DNA from 4 places in the Agromyces badenianii genome. Region 1 is predicted to be linked to each of the others. Evidence: predicted binding sites of a transcription regulator. Region 1 holds the regulator's gene; each other region holds the start of a gene.

Region 1 (3,173 bases):
ACCGTGAGTTCGAGTTCGCGCGTTCCGGTCGAGGCGACGACGCCGTGCACGAGCGCGCCGTGTCCGTCGCCGATCGCGATGCGCTCGCCGGCTCGCACCCTCGACACGGTGACGGCGTGACGCGCCTCGTCGCCGGTGAGCGTGACGGTGCCGCCGGGCACGACTGCGGCCAGGTCGAGGGACTCGTCGAGGTAGAGGTGGCTCACCGGGGCTCCGACCTAGCCGAGGAACCGGTCGCGCAGGCGGGCGAAGATGCCCTGCTGGAAGTGGCTGAGCTCGGGCGCCGGCGACTTCTTCGAGGCTGCGAACTGGTGCATGAGGTCGCGTTCCTTCGACGAGAGCTTGGTGGGCGTGATGACCTGCACGCCGACCTTGAGGTCTCCGCGACCGGTGCCGCGCAGTCTCGAGACGCCCCGGTCTTTCACGGTGAGGATCTCGCCGCTCTGGAGTCCGGCCTTGAGTTCGAGCTCGACATCGCCGTCGAGTGCGGGGATGGTGGCCGTCGTGCCGAGGATCGCGTCGGTCATCGACACCTCGAGGGTGCACAGCAGGTCGTCGCCGTGTCGGCTGAAGACCTCGTGGTTCTTGACCTTGATCTCGAGGTACAGGTCGCCGTTGGGTCCGCCGGCGGGGCCCGCCTCGCCCGACCCGGGCATCTGCAGTCGCACACCCGTGTCGACTCCCGCGGGGATGTCGACCGGCACGGTGCGTCGGGCGCGCACTCGGCCCTGGCCCTGGCAGGTCACGCACGGCGTCGCGATGACCGTGCCGTAGCCGCGGCAGGTGCCGCACGGGCTGGAGGTCATGACGTTGCCGAGCAGCGACCGCACCGAGCGCTGGATCGAGCCCGTACCGTGGCAGATGTCGCAGGTGACGGGCGAGGTGCCCGGCTGGCAGCACGATCCGTGGCAGGTCTCGCACGTCACTGCGGTGTCGACCTCGATGTCGCGGTGCGTGCCGAAGATCACCTCGTCGAGGCCGACCTCGACCCTGATCAGCGCGTCTTGGCCCCGCTCGCGACGCGATCGCGGGCCCCGGCTCTGCTGGCCGGCACCGAAGAAGGTCTCGAAGATGTCGCCGAAGCCGCCGAAGTTCTGCCCACCGCCGAACCCGCCCTGGCCGCCGAGATCGTACTGCTCGCGCTGCCGGGGGTCGGAGAGCACGTCGTAGGCGTGCGTGACCTCCTTGAAGCGCTCGGATGCCTCGGCGCCGGGGTTGACGTCGGGGTGCAGTTCGCGCGCGAGACGGCGGTAGGCCTTCTTGATCTCGTCGGGGGTGGCGTCATGGGAGACGCCGAGGACCTCGTAGTGGTCGGCCACGGAGGGCTTGTCCTTTCGATTGCCGGATGCCGGTCGGATGCGACGGGCGGCGGGTTCAGCTCTCGCCGAGCGTGCGGGAGAGGTAGCGAGCAACGGCGCGAACGGCCGCCATGCTGTTGGAGTAGTCCATGCGGGTGGGGCCGACGATGCCGAGCCTCGAGATGTCGCGACCCGGGATCGCGAAGGCGCTCGAGACGACGGAGGTCTCACCGAGGCCGAACGAGGCGTTCTCGCGGCCGATGCGCACGGTGACGGCGTGCTCGTCGGTGGCCATCTCGCCGAAGAGCCTCAGCAGCACCACCTGCTCTTCGATCGCCTCGATGACCCCGAGGATCGAGCCGGCGAAGTCCTGCTCGGTGCGCACGAGGTTCGCCGCACCGGCCACGACGAGGCGGTCTTGGCGCTGAACCCTGGCCTGCTCGGCGAGCGTCACCGCGAGGGTGTGGAGCATCGCGGCGTGGTGCGGGTCGACGTTATCGATCTCGCCGGAGAGCGCCTCGGCGGCCTCGGCCATCGAGCGGCCACCGGCGATCTCGTTCAGGCGCGATCGCAGTGCCCCGAGCGTCTGCTCGTCGACCGGCTGCTCGAGCTCGGCGAGCCGCTGCTCGACCTGCCCGGAGTCGCTGATGAGGATGCAGAGCACTCGGTCGGGGGCGAGCGAGACGAGTTCGACGTGCCGCACGCGTGCGCTGCCGAAACTCGGGTACTGCACGACGGCGAGCTGATTGGTGAGCTGGGCGATGAGCCGCACGGTGCGGGCGAGCAGTTCGTCGAGGTCGCTCGACTCGCCGAGAAAGGTCTCGATGGCCTGCCGCTGCGCCGCGCTCATCGGGCGGATGTCGGTGAGCTGATCGACGAACACGCGATAGCCCTTGTCGGTGGGGATGCGGCCCGACGAGGTGTGCGGGGCGGCGATCAGCTCCTCCTCTTCGAGGAGGGCCATGTCGTTGCGGATCGTCGCCGCCGACACGCCGAAGGCGTGGCGTTCGACGATCGACTTCGAGCCCACGGGCTCGCGCGACGCGACGTAGTCCTGCACGATCGCGCGGAGCACGGCGAGGCTGCGTTCGGAGACCATGTCCATCGCTCCTCTCGCACTTAGCACTCGATCTGAGTGAGTGCTAATCATATCGCGACATCCCGTCACCTGCCCGTTGCAGGCTGCGGGGCGGCGGCGCTAGCTTATGGGTATCCCGCGAGTCACCCCCCGATAGGAATCTTCCTGTCGCGCGAGCGCGGTTCATCAGAGAACCCCGAAAGGCACGCACCATGACCGATCCGAACGCCCCTGCACCCGGCCAGAACGTTCCGCCGACGCCCCCGCAGCAGCCTGCAGCACCGCAGCCGGTCGCCGCTGCACCGCTCGCGCCCGAACAAGACGTGCAGTGGGGCTCGTTCGCGCACCTCGGCGGCATCCTGGGCTTCCTGCCCTCGCTCGTCATCTGGCTCGTCTTCAAAGACCGCGGCTCGTTCACGAACACCGAGGCGAAAGAGGCGCTGAACTTCCAGATCACGATCCTGATCGCCTACGTCGTGGGCTGGATCCTGACGTTCATCCTCATCGGCGTGTTCGTCGTCTGGGCGGCCTGGATCGTCAGCGTCGTCCTCTCGATCATCGCGTTCCTCCGGGCGAAGGAGGGGCAGCACTACCGCTACCCGTTCGCGATCCGCCTCATCAAGTAATTCGCAAGGAGCGGAGCGCGCCGGGAGATTTCCGCGCCCGGCGCGCTCTGCTGTGCCAGCATGAAAGTGTTCGAACATTCGCCCGTCGGGCGACGAGAACGAGAGTCGCCTCCGGGCGATCCGACCAAGGAGACATCATGTCCGACGCCACCCCGCCTCCCCCGCCGCCGA
Region 2 (3,173 bases), 880 kb from region 1:
ACGCGAGCGAGAACACGCTGACCGAGACGGTCGTCTACTACGTCGCGCCCGAGCTCGAGGGGGCGGCTCGCGGCGTCGCGCAGTTCCTGCCGGAGGCGGATGTGCGGGTGTCCGAGCAGTTCGCGGCCACGGGCAACCAGCTCGTCGTCGTGCTCGGCTCCGACTACGCCGACGCGACCGCCGCCGGCTGATCGCGACGGCCCGACCGAGGCCCGACCAGCCGCCTGACCGGCTCACGGCGGCCGACTGACCGCCACCTGGCCGGCGCGAGCAGGCGAATCGTTGCCATTCCGAGACCTGCTCGACTCGACGGCCTCTTGTGCCCGAGCGCACTGTCGTGACTATCTGGATTCGGCCGCTCTCCCGTGCGAATACCCGGCGCCGTCCCTGGCGTTCGTCGTTGCGATCGAGTGGCCCGGCACAGGCCACTGGCAGGTGCTGATCGGACACACGGCAACATGGGAGCAACGCATGGCGAACGGAACCGTCAAGTGGTTCAACGCTGAAAAGGGCTACGGATTCATCACCGTCGACGAGGGGGGCCAAGACGTCTTCGTCCACTACTCCGCGATCGACATGTCGGGGTACAAGGTGCTCGAGGAGGGCCAGCAGGTCGTGTTCGAGGTCGGCACCGGCTCGAAGGGTCCGCAGGCCGAGGCGGTGCGTCCGGCCTGATCGGGCTCGAGGTCGATTCGTGGACGCGCCGCCGGATCCGACGGCGCGTTCCCGCACTCAGGGGCGGACCCGCCGCTACGCTGGCGGTCATGGCAGCGCAGGTCCGGCCTGCCCCGTATCGACGGGGAGCGCGGTTCGCCGTGCTCGCCGTCGCGGCCTTGCTGCTCGCCGGATGCCAATCGGCGCCGGTGCCCGCCCCCGACACTGAGGTGCCGGTGCGCCCGGCCGCCGGCTCGGCGCCCTCGTCGGTGTCGTTCGCGCCGCTTCGCGGAACCGCGGCGGATGCCTCGGAGCTCGCGCATCCCTCGCTCGCGGTGAAGATCGACAACCACGAAGAGGCGCGGCCGCACCTCGCGCTGAACCGCACCGACCTCGTCTTCGAAGAGCTCGTCGAGGGCGGCATCACGCGGTACGTCGCCGTCTGGCATTCCGACGTTCCCGACGAGGTCGGCCCGGTGCGATCGATCCGGCCCATGGACCCCGACATCGCCTCGCCCTTCGGCGGCATCATCGCCTACTCGGGCGGCCAGGAGCAGTTCGTCGAGATGATGATGGCGACACCGCTGCTGAACCTCGTGTTCGACTACGACGACACAGGACTCTTCTCGCGTGCCGACGACCGCCCGGGCCCGCACGATGTCGTCCTCCGTGCCGGCGAAGCGGTCTCGCGCAATGCCGCGCTCGCGCCGCCGCCGATGCAGTTCTCGTACGGCACCGCCGACCCGCTCGTCGCCCCCGCGCTCGCGGCCGCCCCGACGTCGCGCATCGATCTCGTCTTCTCCGATGCGCGATTCCCCGCTTGGGAATGGGACGGCGCGGCATCCACCTGGCTGCGCTCGCAAGAGGGCTCGCCAGACCTCGAGGCCTCGGGTGAGCGGGTCGGCGCCACGAACATCGTGACGCTGCGGGTCGGCATCGACTGGAGCTACGGCGAGGTGCCGAAGACCGTCATGATCGGCTCGGGCGAGGCATGGGTCTCGGCGGCCGGTCGCACCGCCCACGGCACCTGGGCGAAGGATGCCGCGGGCTCGCCGATCACCCTCACCGCCGACGACGGCTCGCCGCTTCGATTGGCCCCCGGCAACACGTGGGTCGAGCTCGTGCCGGGCGAGGGGTCGGCGACGTTCACGCCCTGAGCGGACACCACCGGGCTCGCTTGCACTCGTGACGGTCGAGTGCCAGAATCGATTTAGCACTCACTCGTTTTGAGTGCTAACCCAACGAATCTTTGAAGACGTCCGGGAAAGGACGAGAGAAACACATGGCAAAGATCATTGCTTTCAACGAGGAGGCCCGTCGCGGCCTCGAGCGTGGCCTCAACACGCTCGCCGACGCGGTGAAGGTGACCCTCGGCCCGCGCGGTCGCAACGTCGTGCTCGAGAAGAAGTGGGGCGCCCCCACGATCACGAACGACGGTGTGTCGATCGCCAAGGAGATCGAGCTCGACGACCCGTACGAGAAGATCGGTGCCGAGCTCGTCAAGGAGGTCGCCAAGAAGACCGACGACGTCGCCGGTGACGGCACCACGACCTCGGTCGTGCTCGCCCAGGCGCTCGTGCGCGAGGGCCTCCGCAACGTCGCCGCAGGCGCCGACCCCATCTCGCTGAAGCGCGGCATCGAGAAGGCCGTCGCGGCCGTCGAGGCCGAGCTCCTCGCCAACGCGAAGGACGTCGAGACCAAGGAAGAGATCGCCGCCACGGCTTCGATCTCGGCCGCCGACGAGCAGATCGGCGCGCTCATCGCCGAAGCGATCGACAAGGTCGGCAAGGAGGGCGTCGTCACCGTCGAGGAGTCGAACACCTTCGGCACCGAGCTCGAGCTGACCGAGGGCATGCGCTTCGACAAGGGCTACCTGTCGGCGTACTTCGTCACCGACCCCGAGCGCCAGGAAGCGGTCTTCGAAGACCCGTACATCCTGATCGTCAACAGCAAGGTCTCGAACATCAAGGACCTGCTCCCCATCGTCGACAAGGTCATCCAGACCGGCAAGCAGCTCCTCATCATCGCTGAGGACGTCGACGGCGAGGCGCTCGCGACCCTGATCGTCAACAAGATCCGCGGCATCTTCAAGTCGGTCGCCGTCAAGGCCCCGGGCTTCGGCGACCGCCGCAAGGCGCAGCTGCAGGACATCGCCACCCTCACCGGCGGCCAGGTCATCTCCGAGGAGGTCGGTCTCAAGCTCGAGAACGTCACCCTCGACCTGCTCGGCACGGCTCGCAAGGTCATCATCACCAAGGACGAGACGACCATCGTCGAGGGTGGCGGCGACGAGGAGGCCATCGCCGGCCGTGTCTCGCAGATCCGCAAGGAGATCGAGAACACCGACTCCGACTACGACCGCGAGAAGCTCCAGGAGCGCCTCGCCAAGCTCGCCGGCGGCGTCGCCGTCATCAAGGCGGGTGCGGCGACCGAGGTCGAGCTCAAGGAGCGCAAGCACCGCATCGAAGACGCCGTTCGCAACGCGAAGGCCGCCGTCGAAGAGGGCATCGTCGCCGGTG
Region 3 (3,173 bases), 1.0 Mb from region 1:
TCGTCGGCATCGGCACCGGGCTCGCCGGGCTCGTCTTCTCGGCCGTCTGGATCGGGTACTACGCGATCGTCTTCGGCGCGCTGACGTCGTGACGCCCTGACGCACCGACGCGGTGACGCCCTGACGCCCGCGTCAGATCCGCTCGACGAGCAGCGTGACATGGCGACCGGCCTCACGGGTCAGCACGATCGTCGCTGATGCCGAACCGCGCAGCTTCAGTCGCGTGCGCAGCGCGGCCGGGTCGACGTCGACGCCGCGCTTCTTGATCTCGAGCGTGCCGATGCCGCGAGCGGCGAGCGCCTGGCGCAACTGCCGTTCGTCGGCCGGCAGTCGCTCGAGCACCCGGAAGCCCCGGGCGAACGGCGAGTCGAACGCAGTGTCGGCGGTGAGGTAGGCGATTCCGCTGCTCAGCATCCACGCGCCGTGGGCGCGGGCCAGGTCGCCGATCAGGCGTGCCCGGATCACCGCCCCGTCGGGCTCGTAGAGGTAGTCGCCGAGTGGGCCGACGGGCGCGTCTTCACTGTCGGCGCCGGCTGTGAGCTCGTGGGCGGCCTCGCCGCGGACGACGAGGGCGGCGCGGCGGATGCCGGGCCGGGCCACGAGCCCGAACCACACGCCGAGCTCGACGAGGTCGCCGTCGACCGAGACCCACTGTGCCTCGGCGTCAGACGGAATGACCTCGCGATCGGTGCCCGGGCCGAGCTTCACTCCGACGGGCATGCGCTCGCCGAGCCGGAAGGCGAAGTCGAGCGAGGGGGAGTAGCCCGAGGCATCCGTGATTCTCCTGGTGGTGCCGCCCGCGGTGGTGCGCCGTGCGGGGTCGAGCCAGGCGCCGTCGATGCCGCCGAGCGGAACGCGCTCGGCCTGCTCGTGGAGCACCCGCGCCCGTGGGAACGGGGTGAGGTTGTACGCTGCGATGGCCGCGGTGACCTCGTCGGCCTCTGCGGCGGTGACCTCGAGGTCGATCGCCGCCATCGCGAGGGCGTCTCCGCCGATGCCGCAGCCGAGGTCGGCCACGTGCCCGAGTCCCGCGCGGGAGAACCGCCCGGCGTGCAGCGCGGCGACCTTCAATCGCGTCGCCTGCTCGAGTCCGGCCTCGGTGAAGAGCATCCGGGAGGCGAACGGGCCGAACTTCGTTCCGGCCTTCGCGCGGAGCTTCGCCTGGCTGAGCACGGCGGCGACGAGCGTCGGCGGATGCCCCTGCTTGCGGAGGTCGGCGACGGTCTTGACGATGTCGGCCTTCGAGTCCCAGTCGGGCAGCCCGTCGAGCAGCGTGAGGCCCTCGGGCGAGAGCAGTTCGACGAGTTCGGCGCGATCCACCCGGCCACGCTAGCATCGCCCCTTGGGCGAGGTTCGCCCGTGGCTGAACGGGCTGGCACTCACGTTGCACGAGTGCCAAATCGCGCCTAGACTCGGTTTAGCACTCTCGCTCTGAGGCTGCTAACCAGTCTTCGTCAAGAAAGAGGTCAACCGTGTCGGTTTCCATCAAGCCGCTCGAGGATCGCATCGTCATCAAGCAGGTCGAGGCCGAGCAGACCACCGCATCGGGTCTGGTCATCCCCGACACCGCCAAGGAGAAGCCCCAGGAGGGCGAGGTCGTGGCAGTGGGCCCCGGCCGCATCGATGACAACGGCAACCGCGTCCCGCTCGACGTCGCAGTCGGCGACAAGGTGATCTACTCGAAGTACGGCGGCACCGAGGTCAAGTTCGGCGGCGACGACCTGCTCGTGCTGTCGGCTCGCGACGTGCTCGCAGTCGTCGTCCGCTAAGGGCGACACGATTCATCCGAGGCCCGGATGCCCCCTCGGGGCGTCCGGGCCTCGTCGTCGTTCCGGTGAGCGGATGCCTCGGCCGATCGGGGTCGCGGCAGTGTGGCTGGATCTCGACGTCAGACGGCTGACGCGGCGCGGCGCGGCGTCGCGGGCCGGGCGTAGTCTGTGCTGGTGTCATCCCGCCCCGCGACCGCGCCTTCCCCCTCGACGGACTCCTCGGCAGGCGTGAGTCGCTCCGGGCTTCTCTTCGCGATCGGCGCCTACGGGCTCTGGGGCTTCCTGCCCGTCTACTTCATCGCGCTGGCACCGTCGGGTCCGTTCGAGATCGTCGGCTGGCGCGTGCTGTTCTCCCTCGTCTTCTGCGCGCTGCTCATCACCGTCACGCGGGCGTTGCGGCCGCTCGCGGTGCTGCTCCGCGACCGGCGCATCGTGCTCACGATGGGCCTGGCCGGGCTCCTCATCTTCATCAACTGGCAGACCTACGTCTACGCCGCGCTCTCGAACCAGGTGGTCGAGGCGGCGCTCGGCTACTTCATCAACCCGATCGTCACGGTCTTCCTCGGCGTGCTCGTGCTGCGCGAGCGCCTGAATCTGACGCAGTGGATCGCCGTCGGCATCTCGATCGTCGCCGTCGTCGTGCTCGCGGTCGGCTACGGGCAGCTGCCGTGGATCGCGCTCGTGCTCGCGTTCTCGTTCGGCTTCTACGGCCTCATCAAGAAGCGGGTCGGCCCGAAGGTCGACGCCGTCTCGGGCCTGACCATCGAGACCGTGTGGCTCGCGCCGCTCGCCGTCGTGCAACTCGTCTTCGTGTCGATGACCACGGGCCTCACCATCGGTACGGTCAGCGTGTGGCACACGGTGCTGCTCCTGCTCGCCGGAGCGATCACCGCGGTGCCGCTCCTGCTCTTCGCAGCGGCGTCGCGACGGTTGCCCCTCATCTTCATGGGGTTCATCCAGTACTTCGCCCCCTTCATCCAGTTCCTCGTGGGCGTCTTCGTGCTGAAGGAACCGATGCCGCCCGAACGCTGGATCGGGTTCGCCCTCGTCTGGGTGGCGCTCATCGTGCTGACGGTCGACCTGCTGCGGGGTGTTCGCGCCTCGCGACGCGTGGTCGCCGAACCGGCCTGAGGCCGAGCCGACGGTCTGCCGTCCCCCTCTTCGCGACACACGGCGAGCGGATGTCGCGGACGCGCGATCCTCGCGTGAGAGCCCGGAATCATGCGGGTTCCTTGCGCCGGATCGAGGCGAGGTGTCGGCGAGGTAACGATTGAGGGGGCGTTACACGGTTGTGACCGCACTGACTTGTTTCCGCCATTGGCGCGGAATACTGTCAGACAACGGCGTCACCATGGCGCTGCATTGTGTACCAATTCCTTCAGTCCCAAGGAGCAACATGAGCGT
Region 4 (3,173 bases), 1.2 Mb from region 1:
CTGGGTGCTGCCGCTCGGCATGGCCTTCGCCTTCCTCGGCGTGCAGCTCGCCGTGTTCGGCGTCTACATGGGCGCCTCGTTCGCGCCGAACCACAAGGGCATGCCGATCATCCCGGCCGACGCGAAGCTCGACTTCTTCTCGAAGCAGGTGCTCACCTCGCGCAACGTCTCGGGCGGCCTGTGGGCGAGCGCCCTCCTCGGCGGACTCAACTACCAGGTCGAGCACCACCTGTTCCCGAACATGCCGCGGCCGCACCTCGCCAGGGCGCGCGAGATCGTGCGTGAGCACTGCCGCACCCTCGACGTGCCCTACACCGAGACGACGCTCATGAAGTCGTACGGTATCGTCATCGAATACCTCAACCGCGTGGGCCTCTCCGCCCGCGATCCCTTCGATTGCCCGATGGTGAACCAATTCCGTCGAGTCTGATCATCCCGTGCGGCTCGCACTCGTCGAGACCCGCACCCACACACTTCCGGCGGCGGACGTCGCCGTCGGAACCCCGCACGACCTGAGGTCGTGCACGTCGCAGCCGTTTCGGCGGCTCGGCTTTACAGAAGGAAAAGAATATGGCAACCGGAACCGTCAAGTGGTTCAACGCCGACAAGGGCTTCGGCTTCATCGCTCCTGACGACGGCTCGGCCGACGTCTTCGCGCACTTCAGCGCGATCGCATCGGGCGGCTACCGCTCGCTCGAGGAGAACCAGAAGGTCGAATTCGAGACCGCTCGCGGCCCCAAGGGCCTGCAGGCCGAGAACATCACGGTCATTTCGTAAGTTCTCGAATCCCTTTCGATCGGGGGGTCGGCGCGCTGAGCGTGTCGACACCCGGTCCACGAGCGGATGTCGCGGCAGCCGCCTCTTCGTGAGGCAGGCGCCGCGGCATCCGCTCGCTGCGTTTGGGGGTCAGGTCGCTCGGTCGATCAGGCCCGCCAGTCTCCGTCGGTCGAGTGGCCGGCCGACCGGCCGTATCGAGACCGCAGGGCGTCTTCAAAGCTTCGCTCCCTAGGCTCGGGCACGCCGACAGCCCGATCGATCCGGTCGGCCCCGAAGGAGGAGCCCCCATGCAGTGCCCCAGTGACGGAACCCTGCTCGTGATGAGTGAGCGCAGCGGCATCGAGATCGACTACTGCCCGAACTGCCGCGGCGTCTGGCTCGACCGGGGCGAGCTCGACAAGATCGTCGAGCGTGGCGCGCGCGAGTTCGGCGGGCAGCCCCAGGCCGCATCTGCTCCGCAGGCCGCGCCTGCTGCCGCACCCATACAGCCGCCGGCCCCCGCGTACGGACAGCCTTCGTACCAGCAGCCGTATGACAACCGCGGGTATGACAACCGTGGACATGACGCCCGTGGACATGACAACCGTGGGTACGGCGACCAGGGCTACCCGCGCAAGAAGAAAAAGGAGAGCTGGCTCTCCGAACTCTTCGACTGATCCTGTGCGAACGGATGCCGAGCGTGCGCGAGTACCAGAGCGCTGCTTTCGGCTGGCGTTGCGGCCGCAGAATTCGTCGCGCATTCCGTCCCCGCGGCCTTGGCACTCTCGAAAACAGAGTGCTAAAATCGACGTAGTTGAGTCGAAGTGACTCAACTCTTGAAGCAGCCGCTCCGGCGGCTCCAGGGAGGAGAAGTCAATGGCCATGATGTGGGACCCGTTCCGTGAGCTCGACCGCCTCGCTGCGGACATGCTCGATTCTCGCCAAGGGCCGCGAGTCATGCCGATCGACCTGCACCGCGACGGCGATCACTACGTGCTCGCCGCCGACCTGCCGGGCGTGGACCCCGGATCGGTCGACGTGGATGTCGACGGCCAACTGCTCACGATTCGCGCCGAGCGCACGCTGCGCACGGATGGCGACGTGAAGTGGCTCGCGCACGAGCGGCCGAGCGGCTCGTTCCTTCGTCAGATCACCCTCGGCGAGGGCATCGACACCGCAGGCATCAGCGCGCACTACGACAACGGCGTGCTGAGCGTGATCATCCCCATGAGCGAACGCGCGAAGCCGCGCAAGGTCGAAGTGGTGAGCGCGCCTGAACGGCAGCAGGTCGCGTCGAACAAGTGAGCTGACGCCGAACGCACCGACAGCGGGCCCGCATCGCACGACGATGCGGGCCCGCTGCATGCCCCGAACCGCGTCGGAGGCTACGCCGTGCTGCCGCCGATGTTCACGAGCCAGGCGATGCCGTAGCCGTCGACGCACATGCCGAAGGCGTCGCCCCACGGAGCGACCTCGAGTGGCACGGTGACGGCGCCGCTGTTCGAGAGCTTCTCCCAGTAGCCGCGCAGCTCGGCATTCTGCTCGGCGCCGCCCGAGAGCGAGACCGAGACGTTGCCGGCGCCCGTGTACTCCAGGTAGCTCGGGGTGTCCGCGCCCATCAGCACCAGGCCGCCCTCGGCCTCGAGCTGGCTGTGCATGATCTTGTCGGCGTCGGCCGGGTTGTCGGCCTGGCCGTATTCGGCGAAGGTGCTCGACGTGAGTTCACCGCCGAAGACCGACTGGTAGAACTCCATCGCCTCCTTCGCGTTGTCGCGGAAGTTGAGATACGGGTTGAGCGTGACCATGATGCGCCTGTGACCTTTCGACTCGTGCGTACTGGCCGATCCTCCTCGTTCGCGCGTCCGGCGGCAAGAAGCATCTCCCGGCGGCACGATGCACTCGCGGCGGCCGGAAGGATCTCTCGGCGGTCGGATCAAGGGTTGACAGCGGCATCCGTTCGTCATACCTTGTAATCAACCAAAAGGTTGATCAAAGAACGAGTTGAGAAAGGCGAGCGATGATCCTCGATCCCAGCGCAGACGACCGTCTCGACCGCGCCTTCATGGCGCTGGCCGACCCGGTGCGCCGGGGCATCATCGCCCGACTGAGCCGGGGGCCGGCCACGGTCAACGAGCTCGCCGAACCGTTCGCGATCACCAAGCAGGCCGTTTCGAAGCACATCCAGGTGCTCGAGAGCGCGGGGCTCGTCACCAGAACGCGTGACGCGCAACGCCGCCCCGTGCACCTCGACGCGGCCACGCTCGAAGCCCTCACCGCGTGGATCGACCGATACCGGCTGATCCACGAGCAGCAGTTCCGCGCATTGGACGCGCTGCTCGCTCAAGACCCCGGCCATGACGCCGCGGCGTCCGTCGCCCTCGATGTGCCCATCGAGCATCGCGGCGACACCCCATCAG

Evidence for each region. The regulator HrcA, encoded in region 1, represses chaperone genes, less so after heat shock. The targets are predictions, from matches to a motif close to TTNGCACTCGNNNNNNNCGAGTGCNAA.
Region 2: groL (chaperonin GroEL) is a predicted target of HrcA. The motif match lies at 1,865-1,891, and genes of this name have one in related genera.
Region 3: groES (co-chaperone GroES) is a predicted target of HrcA. The motif match lies at 1,373-1,399, and genes of this name have one in related genera.
Region 4: DCE93_RS12315 (Hsp20/alpha crystallin family protein) is a predicted target of HrcA. The motif match lies at 1,533-1,559, and genes of this name have one in related genera.

What each region holds. Positions count from the first base shown of each region.
Region 1 covers NZ_CP028913.1:1,391,365-1,394,537, reverse strand. Annotated here, with positions in the region: gene DCE93_RS06655 (16S rRNA (uracil(1498)-N(3))-methyltransferase) at 1-206, opposite strand, end outside; gene dnaJ (molecular chaperone DnaJ) at 219-1,319, opposite strand; gene hrcA (heat-inducible transcriptional repressor HrcA) at 1,375-2,397, opposite strand; gene DCE93_RS06640 (DUF4870 domain-containing protein) at 2,589-3,002, shown strand; gene DCE93_RS06635 (DUF4870 domain-containing protein) at 3,140-3,173, shown strand, end outside.
Region 2 covers NZ_CP028913.1:2,267,102-2,270,274, reverse strand. Annotated here, with positions in the region: gene DCE93_RS10745 (LytR C-terminal domain-containing protein) at 1-191, shown strand, start outside; gene DCE93_RS10740 (cold-shock protein) at 472-675, shown strand; gene DCE93_RS10735 (DUF3048 domain-containing protein) at 765-1,811, shown strand; gene groL (chaperonin GroEL) at 1,937-3,173, shown strand, end outside.
Region 3 covers NZ_CP028913.1:2,397,841-2,401,013, reverse strand. Annotated here, with positions in the region: gene DCE93_RS11335 (DUF4190 domain-containing protein) at 1-92, shown strand, start outside; gene DCE93_RS11330 (class I SAM-dependent methyltransferase) at 133-1,320, opposite strand; gene groES (co-chaperone GroES) at 1,473-1,769, shown strand; gene rarD (EamA family transporter RarD) at 1,944-2,900, shown strand; gene DCE93_RS11315 (ABC transporter substrate-binding protein) at 3,166-3,173, shown strand, end outside.
Region 4 covers NZ_CP028913.1:2,605,441-2,608,613, reverse strand. Annotated here, with positions in the region: gene DCE93_RS12330 (fatty acid desaturase family protein) at 1-430, shown strand, start outside; gene DCE93_RS12325 (cold-shock protein) at 571-777, shown strand; gene DCE93_RS12320 (TFIIB-type zinc ribbon-containing protein) at 1,065-1,433, shown strand; gene DCE93_RS12315 (Hsp20/alpha crystallin family protein) at 1,633-2,061, shown strand; gene DCE93_RS12310 (VOC family protein) at 2,142-2,564, opposite strand; gene DCE93_RS12305 (ArsR/SmtB family transcription factor) at 2,774-3,173, shown strand, end outside.